Linked DNA regions of Thermocoleostomius sinensis A174. The protein of the gene in region 1 binds, or shares a complex with, the protein of each later gene. Links are inferred from orthologs where the notes say so. Each region holds a gene or a part of one and is shown in the gene's direction. Other genes may lie near its edges.

Region 1 (3,074 bases):
GGATGCGCTTAGGCTGATAGTTCAACGTCAACGTAACCACTTGCCAGAGCCGTTGCCACCGTCCCCCCTTAATTTCTTCACCCAACGGAAATAGTACTGCATCCAGCCCAACCCCTGCCGCCTCAAAAAAATAGTGCTGGTTATTAGCAACGCCTACATCAATGCTCACAATTTGCCCATGAATCACGACTTGGCAGGCATCCATGATCTCGAGGGGAAGGTTCAAGCTATGAGCAATGTTGTTGTACGTACCGATCGGTAAAATTCCTAGTGGCATGGAGGTGTGTAACAAGCCTTTGGCCACTTCGCTCACGGTTCCATCACCACCTGCCGCAATTACCAAATCATAGGCTTGGGTCAATGCTCGTTGCGCCAAGGTTTTTGGAGAAGTGCCGGATTCCGTTAAAACCACGTCTGTGGTAATCCCCCCCGATTGCAGAGCCGAGACGATCGACGGCAACTGCTCCACGTTCACGGGGTCATCTCCGACAGTACCCGATGTCGGATTTACAATTAAACAGGCCCGCCGCATCACACCCTCCACAACTACCTGAAACTAGTTCACTGGAACGGCACAGACCTCTCTGTAGACCGATAGGTAAGGTAGACTGACTGCTTGCTAGTTTGTCTAGACTTAAGCTTTGCCTCCTTCAGTGTAGCGTGTGTGCCGAATGCACTATTAGACAGACCAACTAGGCGATCGCCCCTCTCCTCTCGTTGCAGTGGCATAATTAAGAACTGCTTATGCAAATTCCCAGAACTTCTTCTATGTCGCAACACCGTGTAACAAACCTGGCAACGGTATACTAAGGCAGGAGGTTCTGCTAAGAATCTTCACACAGTTGATCGCCTATTGCGGGAAACATGAGTCCAGGAATTGATTTACAAGGAAGTTTCATCCAGCTACTCGAAGGGTTGGGTTTGCCTCATGGGGCTGCCAAAGCCGTTTGGATACCCCTGCCCATGGTCGTCATCGTGGCGGCTGTCACAGTCTTAGCATTAGTTTCAACATGGCTTGAACGAAAAATTTCGGCAGCGGCTCAGCAGCGCATTGGCCCAGAGTTTATGGGCCCCTTTGGGATGCTGGTTCCAGCGGCTGATGTGATCAAACTGTTGTTCAAAGAAAATGTGTTGCCAGCTAAAACCGATCCCTGGTTGTTTATCCTGGCTCCCATTCTCGTTTTCGTCCCGGTCTTTTTGTCTTATCTCATTGTTCCGTTTGGGCAAAACCTCGTTATTACCGATATTAATGTCGGCGTGTTTCTGTGGATTGCCCTGTCCAGTGTGGCTCCGATCGGCTTGCTGATGGCAGGCTATGCCTCTAATAATAAGTACTCTCTGTTAGGCGGGCTGCGGGCGGCGGCGCAATCGATTAGCTACGAGATTCCACTGGCGCTGTCGGTGTTGGCAGTTGTCATGATGTCCAACTCGCTGAGCACGATCGACATTGTGGGTCAACAGTCAGGCTATGGCATCTTGGGCTGGAACGTTTGGCGACAGCCAGTTGGGTTTTTGATCTTTTGGATCGCAGCCTTAGCTGAATGTGAGCGCATGCCCTTTGACCTGCCCGAAGCTGAAGAAGAACTGGTAGCTGGCTATCAAACTGAGTACAGCGCTGTCCGTTTCATGCTGTTCTATGCGGGTTCCTACGCCAACTTGGTGCTCTCCTGTTTGCTAATTGCGGTGCTTTATCTGGGCGGTTGGGAGTCGCCAATTCCAGTTGGCTGGGTTGCTAATGCCTTGGGCGTTAGCGAAGCCACTCCCTGGCTACAGGTCATCACAGGTAGCTTGGGTATCGTCATGACCCTGTTCAAAGCCTACCTAATGATTTTCCTGGCGATTCTGTTGCGCTGGACAGTGCCACGGGTTCGCATTGACCAGTTGCTAAACTTGGGGTGGAAGTTCCTACTCCCAGTTTCCCTAGTGAATCTGCTGCTTACGGCTGGATTGAAGCTGGCCTTCCCCGTTGCCTTTGGTGGATAGTGTATTGAAAAGTTAAACGCTGAAGAGTTTTATTTCTTACCTTTCCTGTTCCCCTCGCTTGCTGAACTTGACTTCTCACGAGAACACTATGCTGAAGTTCCTCAAACAAGTCGGTGATTACACTAAAGAGGCGGTTCAAGCTGCCAAATATATTGGTCAAGGATTGTCTGTTACCTTCGATCACATGCAGCGCCGCCCGATTACAGTGCAGTATCCCTACGAGAAATTAATTCCGTCGGAACGCTTTCGCGGCCGCATTCACTTTGAGTTTGATAAGTGCATCGCCTGCGAAGTTTGTGTCCGCGTTTGCCCCATTAACTTGCCGGTTGTGGATTGGGAATTCAATAAAGAAACGAAGAAGAAGAAGCTGAATCACTACAGCATTGACTTCGGAGTTTGCATTTTTTGTGGCAATTGTGTCGAGTTTTGTCCCACCAATTGTCTATCCATGACTGAAGAGTATGAGTTGTCAACCTACGATCGCCACGAACTGAACTACGATAACGTGGCGTTGGGTCGTCTGCCCTACAGCGTCATGCATTCTGACCCAATGGTGACGCCGCTGCGTGAGTTGGCTTACTTGCCTAAAGGGGTGCTTGACCCCCATGCCTTGCCAGAGGGCACTCGTCGGGCGGGTAGACTGCCGGAAGAACTTCTGCAAGAACAAGAGCGCGCAGACGCCAAATAACTATAAGAGTAGGGAGATCGTATTGCCGTGAATTTAGCCGACGGAGTTCAACTCGTATCGTTGATCGTGCTAGCCGTGATGATGATCGGCTCAGCCCTAGGTGTTGTTTTGCTGTCCAATATTGTCTATTCAGCGTTTCTGCTGGGGCTTGTTTTCACCAGCATGGCTGGCATTTACATTTTGCTGAATGCCGGGTTTGTCGCAGCAGCGCAGGTGCTCATCTATGTGGGCGCTGTCAATGTTCTGATTTTGTTTGGAATTATGCTGGTGAACAAGCGGGAAGATTTTCTTCCGGTGAAGAACGCCTGGATTGGCAAAGCAGCAACCGCGGCTGTATGTCTGGGGTTGTTTGTCTTGCTAGGCGCGATGGTGCTTTCAACTCCATGGGCATTGTCAGCGGCAA
Region 2 (3,206 bases), 1.7 Mb from region 1 along the record:
GCCGGATCAAAGTATACCTCGCCGCCCACCGTTGGCACTCCCACGCAATTGCCATAATGACTAATACCAGCCACAACACCGCTGAATATTCTGCGCGTGCGGGCATCGTCGAGCGTGCCAAACCGCAGCGAATTGAGAATAGCGATCGGGCGGGCCCCCATGGTGAAAATATCGCGCAGAATGCCGCCCACCCCGGTTGCGGCTCCCTGAAACGGTTCCACTGCCGAAGGATGATTGTGCGACTCAATCTTAAACGCTAGCCGCAATCCATCGCCCATATTGACTACGCCCGCGTTCTCACCGGGACCGACAAGGATGCGATCGCCTGTTGTTGGAAATTGTTTTAATAGCGGTCGCGAATTTTTATAGCAACAATGTTCCGACCACATGACGCCAAACATCCCCAACTCGGCTCGATTGGGATGCCGCCCCAACCGCCGCACAATTTCCTCGTATTCGTCCGGCTTTAGCCCTTCAGCGGCAATTTCTTGCGGTGAAAAGGGCGGGGAAGAGGTGGCAGATACAGGAGCCTCTGACATGGGGGGCACAAACGCGACAAGCTCCATTCTAAGGGAGGACGGAAGCAAGGAAGATGCCAGACAAGCCAGCTAGTTTTCTTGGTGCTAACCGTTTCTTGGTTCAATTTATCCCTCCCATAAAGGTTTCGTATGTTCGTTGGCAGTTTTGGAAATTCCTAATAATGTAAAAAATAGGTAACATTAAGGGTGAGTTACCCATCGCGAAGGCAGTAGATTTAACCGTGTTTGTCCTCACTGGCTACGAATACCTGTTAGGTTTTGTGATTGTCTGCGCCCTCGTCTGTGCCGCAGCGATCGTCCTGTCTACGTTGCTGGCTCCTCGTCGGAAAGGCGCTGAGCGACGCACGACCTATGAATCTGGGATGGAACCGATCGGCGGGGCGTGGATTCAGTTCAACATCCGCTATTACATGTTTGCGCTGATCTTTGTCATCTTTGACGTGGAAACCGTCTTTTTATATCCCTGGGCAGTGGCCTTCAACCAGTTGGGTCTGCTGGCCTTTGTAGAAGCCCTAATTTTCATTGCAATCCTGGTTGTTGCGCTAGTTTATGCTTGGCGTAAAGGAGCCTTAGAATGGTCATGACCCCAAAGACTTCAGACAATGCAGCCGAGATGCTGCTTAACCCCATTGGGCGTCCCCAAGTCACACAGGATTTATCCGAAAACGTGATCCTGACAACGGTGGACGATCTTTACAACTGGGCACGGCTGTCTAGCCTGTGGCCGCTGCTGTATGGTACGGCTTGTTGCTTTATTGAATTTGCGGCGTTGATTGGGTCGCGATTTGATTTTGATCGCTTTGGCTTGTTGCCCCGATCGACCCCTCGCCAAGCGGATTTAATTATCACTGCTGGAACCATCACCATGAAAATGGCTCCAGCGCTGGTACGGCTGTATGAGCAAATGCCCGACCCCAAATATGTAATCGCAATGGGCGCGTGCACTATCACAGGCGGCATGTTCAGTATGGATTCCCCGACGGCTGTTCGCGGCGTTGATAAGCTGATTCCGGTAGATGTGTATATTCCCGGTTGCCCGCCTCGCCCTGAAGCCATCATTGACGCCATCATCAAGCTGCGTAAGAAAATTTCGAGTGAATCGTTGGCAGAGCGTGGTCAAGTGGCTCCCACTCATCGCTACTACACCGTTCAGCACAACTTGCAACCCACCGACGAAATTCTCACTGGCCGATATCTGCAAGCGGAAACTCGTCAAGCGCCGCCCAGAGAGTTGATGGAAGCAATGGGAATGCCGGTTCCCCCAGTGTTAGAGCAGCAGAAGGAGGAAATCGATCGTGGCTGAAGAAGAAACGCAAGCTCCGGCTGCTGAAGCCGAATCCTCCACTCAACTGGTGGAAGCAGGTAAAACCTCGAAGTGGTTGACCGAAAACGGGTTTGAGCATGAGGTATTGGAGCCAGATCATCTTGGTGTGGAAGTATTGAAGGTCGATCGCGATTTGCTCTTGCCCTTCTGCACGGCTCTGTATGCTTACGGTTTCAACACGCTGTCTTGCCAAGCGGGGTATGATACTGGTCCCGGCGGCGATCTGGTCAGTATGTATCACCTGATCAAAGTGGGCGATAATGTCACTAATCCTGAAGAGGTGCGGATCAAGGTGTTTTTACCCAGAAACGATCCGCGTGTGCCGTCGGTGTATTGGATTTGGAAAGGAGCCGACTGGCAGGAACGGGAAAGCTATGACATGTACGGCATCATCTATGAAGGGCATCCCAACTTAAAGCGAATCTTGATGCCGGAAGATTGGGTTGGCTATCCCTTGCGCAAGGATTATATCTCTCCTGATTTTTACGAACTTCAAGACGCTTACTAACGCTAGATTCTAGTTACCTTTGATTTGGGAGTGCAGACGGCTGTGCTCCTTGTTTTTTATGGGTTAAGTCTAAAGCTCCAGCAAGCTTAGCTGCACAAAATCGCTGGTGGGCTGCCGTTTCGATCGACGCCGCTTTCGAGGCGTGACAGTGCGGGGCTTGATGTTTACATGGGCAACAAACCAGGTTCGTAAAGCTTGGGCTTGTTTTAGATCGAGCGCATCGAGATCAAGCGGTGAGGGAAATAGGTTTGGTTGAGATGCCATTGCCCACGCAACGTCACTTGCAAATCGATCGCTGCCAAAGGGAATCAGGCAAGTGGGCAGTTGGGCTAGGTATGGAATCAGGTTTTCTTGGTGTAAAAACGCTTGGCGTTGGCGATCGAGTTGTTTGATGCGCCGTTGACGCGCCGCTCGGTAATTGAGAATGGGTGATGGATAGTCTTTGAGTTTGGGTGGTAATCCCAACTGCTCTGGCGGTAAGTGTGCCACCTCCGGAACCCAGCGTTTGATGAATCTGCCATCGGGGTCGCAGCGATCGACGGCTACCTGTTCCGGATTGTAAATGCGCGTCCAGGTTTTATCGACACAGTGCGTCACACCCGCCTGCATAGCCCACTGATAGTGATCGATCGGGCAATCGCCGTCGAGCAAGTGCCGCATAAAGTGCAGTGCTCCATAGCGCCAATCCATACCTAGCAAATTACTGAGAAAACTGGAGTACAGCGCTCGAATCCGAAAATTAAGCTGTTGCCAGCCGCCTGTGGCCTGCAAGCACCGCGCCGCTGCATCCACAATTGGAAATCCGGTTTGCCCGTCTTGCCACGCCTGATAGAGA
Region 3 (2,839 bases), 1.7 Mb from region 1 along the record:
CGTAGGGAACCATGCCGGTTTCGCGCACAGGAATCTTATCGAGGTCTAGCTCAATGCCAACCCCCCCTTTGGCGGCCATCTCGGAGGTGGAACAGGTAATGCCAGCCGCTCCCATATCTTGAGCTGCGATCACAGCCCCGGCTTTAAAGGCTTCTAAACAGGCTTCAATCAGCGATTTTTCCAGGAACGGATCGCCTACTTGCACGGCCGGACGATCGTCGATCGATGCGTCGCTGAGTTCCGCGCTGGCAAAACTGGCTCCCCCCATGCCGTCGCGTCCGGTAGTAGACCCGACATACAGCACCGGATTGCCAACGCCCGCCGCTCCGGATTTGACAATTTCCGGGGTCTCCATTAGCCCCAGGGCCATGGCGTTTACCAGGGGATTACCGGAATAAGCCGGATCAAAGTATACCTCGCCGCCCACCGTTGGCACTCCCACGCAATTGCCATAATGACTAATACCAGCCACAACACCGCTGAATATTCTGCGCGTGCGGGCATCGTCGAGCGTGCCAAACCGCAGCGAATTGAGAATAGCGATCGGGCGGGCCCCCATGGTGAAAATATCGCGCAGAATGCCGCCCACCCCGGTTGCGGCTCCCTGAAACGGTTCCACTGCCGAAGGATGATTGTGCGACTCAATCTTAAACGCTAGCCGCAATCCATCGCCCATATTGACTACGCCCGCGTTCTCACCGGGACCGACAAGGATGCGATCGCCTGTTGTTGGAAATTGTTTTAATAGCGGTCGCGAATTTTTATAGCAACAATGTTCCGACCACATGACGCCAAACATCCCCAACTCGGCTCGATTGGGATGCCGCCCCAACCGCCGCACAATTTCCTCGTATTCGTCCGGCTTTAGCCCTTCAGCGGCAATTTCTTGCGGTGAAAAGGGCGGGGAAGAGGTGGCAGATACAGGAGCCTCTGACATGGGGGGCACAAACGCGACAAGCTCCATTCTAAGGGAGGACGGAAGCAAGGAAGATGCCAGACAAGCCAGCTAGTTTTCTTGGTGCTAACCGTTTCTTGGTTCAATTTATCCCTCCCATAAAGGTTTCGTATGTTCGTTGGCAGTTTTGGAAATTCCTAATAATGTAAAAAATAGGTAACATTAAGGGTGAGTTACCCATCGCGAAGGCAGTAGATTTAACCGTGTTTGTCCTCACTGGCTACGAATACCTGTTAGGTTTTGTGATTGTCTGCGCCCTCGTCTGTGCCGCAGCGATCGTCCTGTCTACGTTGCTGGCTCCTCGTCGGAAAGGCGCTGAGCGACGCACGACCTATGAATCTGGGATGGAACCGATCGGCGGGGCGTGGATTCAGTTCAACATCCGCTATTACATGTTTGCGCTGATCTTTGTCATCTTTGACGTGGAAACCGTCTTTTTATATCCCTGGGCAGTGGCCTTCAACCAGTTGGGTCTGCTGGCCTTTGTAGAAGCCCTAATTTTCATTGCAATCCTGGTTGTTGCGCTAGTTTATGCTTGGCGTAAAGGAGCCTTAGAATGGTCATGACCCCAAAGACTTCAGACAATGCAGCCGAGATGCTGCTTAACCCCATTGGGCGTCCCCAAGTCACACAGGATTTATCCGAAAACGTGATCCTGACAACGGTGGACGATCTTTACAACTGGGCACGGCTGTCTAGCCTGTGGCCGCTGCTGTATGGTACGGCTTGTTGCTTTATTGAATTTGCGGCGTTGATTGGGTCGCGATTTGATTTTGATCGCTTTGGCTTGTTGCCCCGATCGACCCCTCGCCAAGCGGATTTAATTATCACTGCTGGAACCATCACCATGAAAATGGCTCCAGCGCTGGTACGGCTGTATGAGCAAATGCCCGACCCCAAATATGTAATCGCAATGGGCGCGTGCACTATCACAGGCGGCATGTTCAGTATGGATTCCCCGACGGCTGTTCGCGGCGTTGATAAGCTGATTCCGGTAGATGTGTATATTCCCGGTTGCCCGCCTCGCCCTGAAGCCATCATTGACGCCATCATCAAGCTGCGTAAGAAAATTTCGAGTGAATCGTTGGCAGAGCGTGGTCAAGTGGCTCCCACTCATCGCTACTACACCGTTCAGCACAACTTGCAACCCACCGACGAAATTCTCACTGGCCGATATCTGCAAGCGGAAACTCGTCAAGCGCCGCCCAGAGAGTTGATGGAAGCAATGGGAATGCCGGTTCCCCCAGTGTTAGAGCAGCAGAAGGAGGAAATCGATCGTGGCTGAAGAAGAAACGCAAGCTCCGGCTGCTGAAGCCGAATCCTCCACTCAACTGGTGGAAGCAGGTAAAACCTCGAAGTGGTTGACCGAAAACGGGTTTGAGCATGAGGTATTGGAGCCAGATCATCTTGGTGTGGAAGTATTGAAGGTCGATCGCGATTTGCTCTTGCCCTTCTGCACGGCTCTGTATGCTTACGGTTTCAACACGCTGTCTTGCCAAGCGGGGTATGATACTGGTCCCGGCGGCGATCTGGTCAGTATGTATCACCTGATCAAAGTGGGCGATAATGTCACTAATCCTGAAGAGGTGCGGATCAAGGTGTTTTTACCCAGAAACGATCCGCGTGTGCCGTCGGTGTATTGGATTTGGAAAGGAGCCGACTGGCAGGAACGGGAAAGCTATGACATGTACGGCATCATCTATGAAGGGCATCCCAACTTAAAGCGAATCTTGATGCCGGAAGATTGGGTTGGCTATCCCTTGCGCAAGGATTATATCTCTCCTGATTTTTACGAACTTCAAGACGCTTACTAACGCTAGATTCTAGTTACCTTTGATTTGGGAGTGCAGACGGCTGTGCTCCTTGTTTTTTATGGGTTAAGTC

The links.
Region 2: the proteins of nuoH (region 1) and OXH18_RS21390 are in contact, whole or in part, in a crystal structure (PDB 6Y11), measured with the Thermus thermophilus proteins. The link is inferred for Thermocoleostomius sinensis A174 from one-to-one orthologs. Residues at the interface, in WP_096411122.1 of Thermus thermophilus: Arg36, Val44, Arg45, Met46, Gly47, Pro48, Asn49, Arg50, Val51, Leu57, Gln58, Ala61, Asp62, Ile64, Lys65, Ile67, Phe68, Lys69, Glu70, Ile72, Val74, Glu223, Ala224, Glu225, His233, Thr234, Glu235, Tyr236, Ser237, Trp241; in WP_096411117.1 of Thermus thermophilus: Arg16, Glu17, Gly18, Leu24, Leu27, Val28, Trp30, Gly31, Arg32, Asn34, Ser35, Trp37, Thr54, Asp55, Ala56, Asp59, Ala61, Arg62, Phe63, Gly64, Glu66, Val67, Phe68, Arg69, Ala70, Ser71, Arg73, Gln74, Ala75, Asp76.
Region 3: the proteins of nuoH (region 1) and OXH18_RS21385 are in contact, whole or in part, in a cryo-EM structure (PDB 6KHJ), measured with the Thermosynechococcus vestitus proteins. The link is inferred for Thermocoleostomius sinensis A174 from one-to-one orthologs. Residues at the interface, in WP_126985484.1 of Thermosynechococcus vestitus: Gln8, Lys26, Trp29, Leu30, Pro33, Met34, Met37, Leu38, Leu83, Ile84, Phe85, Lys86, Glu87, Asp88, Val89, Leu90, Pro91, Ala92, Thr100, Ala104, Val107, Ile108, Phe111, Leu112, Tyr114, Ile115, Ile125, Ser126, Leu128, Phe133; in WP_126986108.1 of Thermosynechococcus vestitus: Gly6, Tyr7, Glu8, Tyr9, Phe10, Gly12, Phe13, Leu14, Ile16, Cys17, Ser18, Pro21, Ala24, Leu25, Ala27, Ser28, Leu31, Arg32, Pro33, Ser35, Arg40, Leu41, Thr42, Thr43, Tyr44, Glu45, Ile51, Gly53, Ala54, Trp55.

The regions. Positions count from the first base shown.
Region 1 is NZ_CP113797.1:3,301,849-3,304,922, forward strand. Bases 79-2,923 are described here. They hold nuoH (NADH-quinone oxidoreductase subunit NuoH), read left to right. Parts: upstream 79-864; coding sequence 865-1,983; downstream 1,984-2,923. Other genes in these bases: OXH18_RS14285 (diacylglycerol/lipid kinase family protein), read right to left, coding at 79-532; ndhI (NAD(P)H-quinone oxidoreductase subunit I), read left to right, coding at 2,075-2,671; OXH18_RS14300 (NADH-quinone oxidoreductase subunit J), read left to right, coding at 2,699-2,923. Outside these bases: more of OXH18_RS14285, read right to left, coding at 1-78; more of OXH18_RS14300, read left to right, coding at 2,924-3,074. UniProt on the Escherichia coli protein: NDH-1 shuttles electrons from NADH, via FMN and iron-sulfur (Fe-S) centers, to quinones in the respiratory chain. The immediate electron acceptor for the enzyme in this species is believed to be ubiquinone.
Region 2 is NZ_CP113797.1:4,965,583-4,968,788, forward strand. Bases 1-2,977 are described here. They hold OXH18_RS21390 (NADH dehydrogenase subunit K), read left to right. Parts: upstream 1-1,113; coding sequence 1,114-1,842; downstream 1,843-2,977. Other genes in these bases: purL (phosphoribosylformylglycinamidine synthase subunit PurL), read right to left, coding at 1-539; OXH18_RS21385 (NAD(P)H-quinone oxidoreductase subunit 3), read left to right, coding at 761-1,123; OXH18_RS21395 (NAD(P)H-quinone oxidoreductase subunit J), read left to right, coding at 1,835-2,371; OXH18_RS21400 (FAD-binding domain-containing protein), read right to left, coding at 2,441-2,977. Also shown: more of OXH18_RS21400, read right to left, coding at 2,978-3,206. UniProt on the Escherichia coli protein: NDH-1 shuttles electrons from NADH, via FMN and iron-sulfur (Fe-S) centers, to quinones in the respiratory chain. The immediate electron acceptor for the enzyme in this species is ubiquinone.
Region 3 is NZ_CP113797.1:4,965,185-4,968,023, forward strand. It holds OXH18_RS21385 (NAD(P)H-quinone oxidoreductase subunit 3), read left to right. Parts: upstream 1-1,158; coding sequence 1,159-1,521; downstream 1,522-2,839. Other genes in the region: purL (phosphoribosylformylglycinamidine synthase subunit PurL), read right to left, coding at 1-937; OXH18_RS21390 (NADH dehydrogenase subunit K), read left to right, coding at 1,512-2,240; OXH18_RS21395 (NAD(P)H-quinone oxidoreductase subunit J), read left to right, coding at 2,233-2,769; OXH18_RS21400 (FAD-binding domain-containing protein), read right to left, coding at 2,839-2,839. UniProt on the Escherichia coli protein: NDH-1 shuttles electrons from NADH, via FMN and iron-sulfur (Fe-S) centers, to quinones in the respiratory chain. The immediate electron acceptor for the enzyme in this species is believed to be ubiquinone.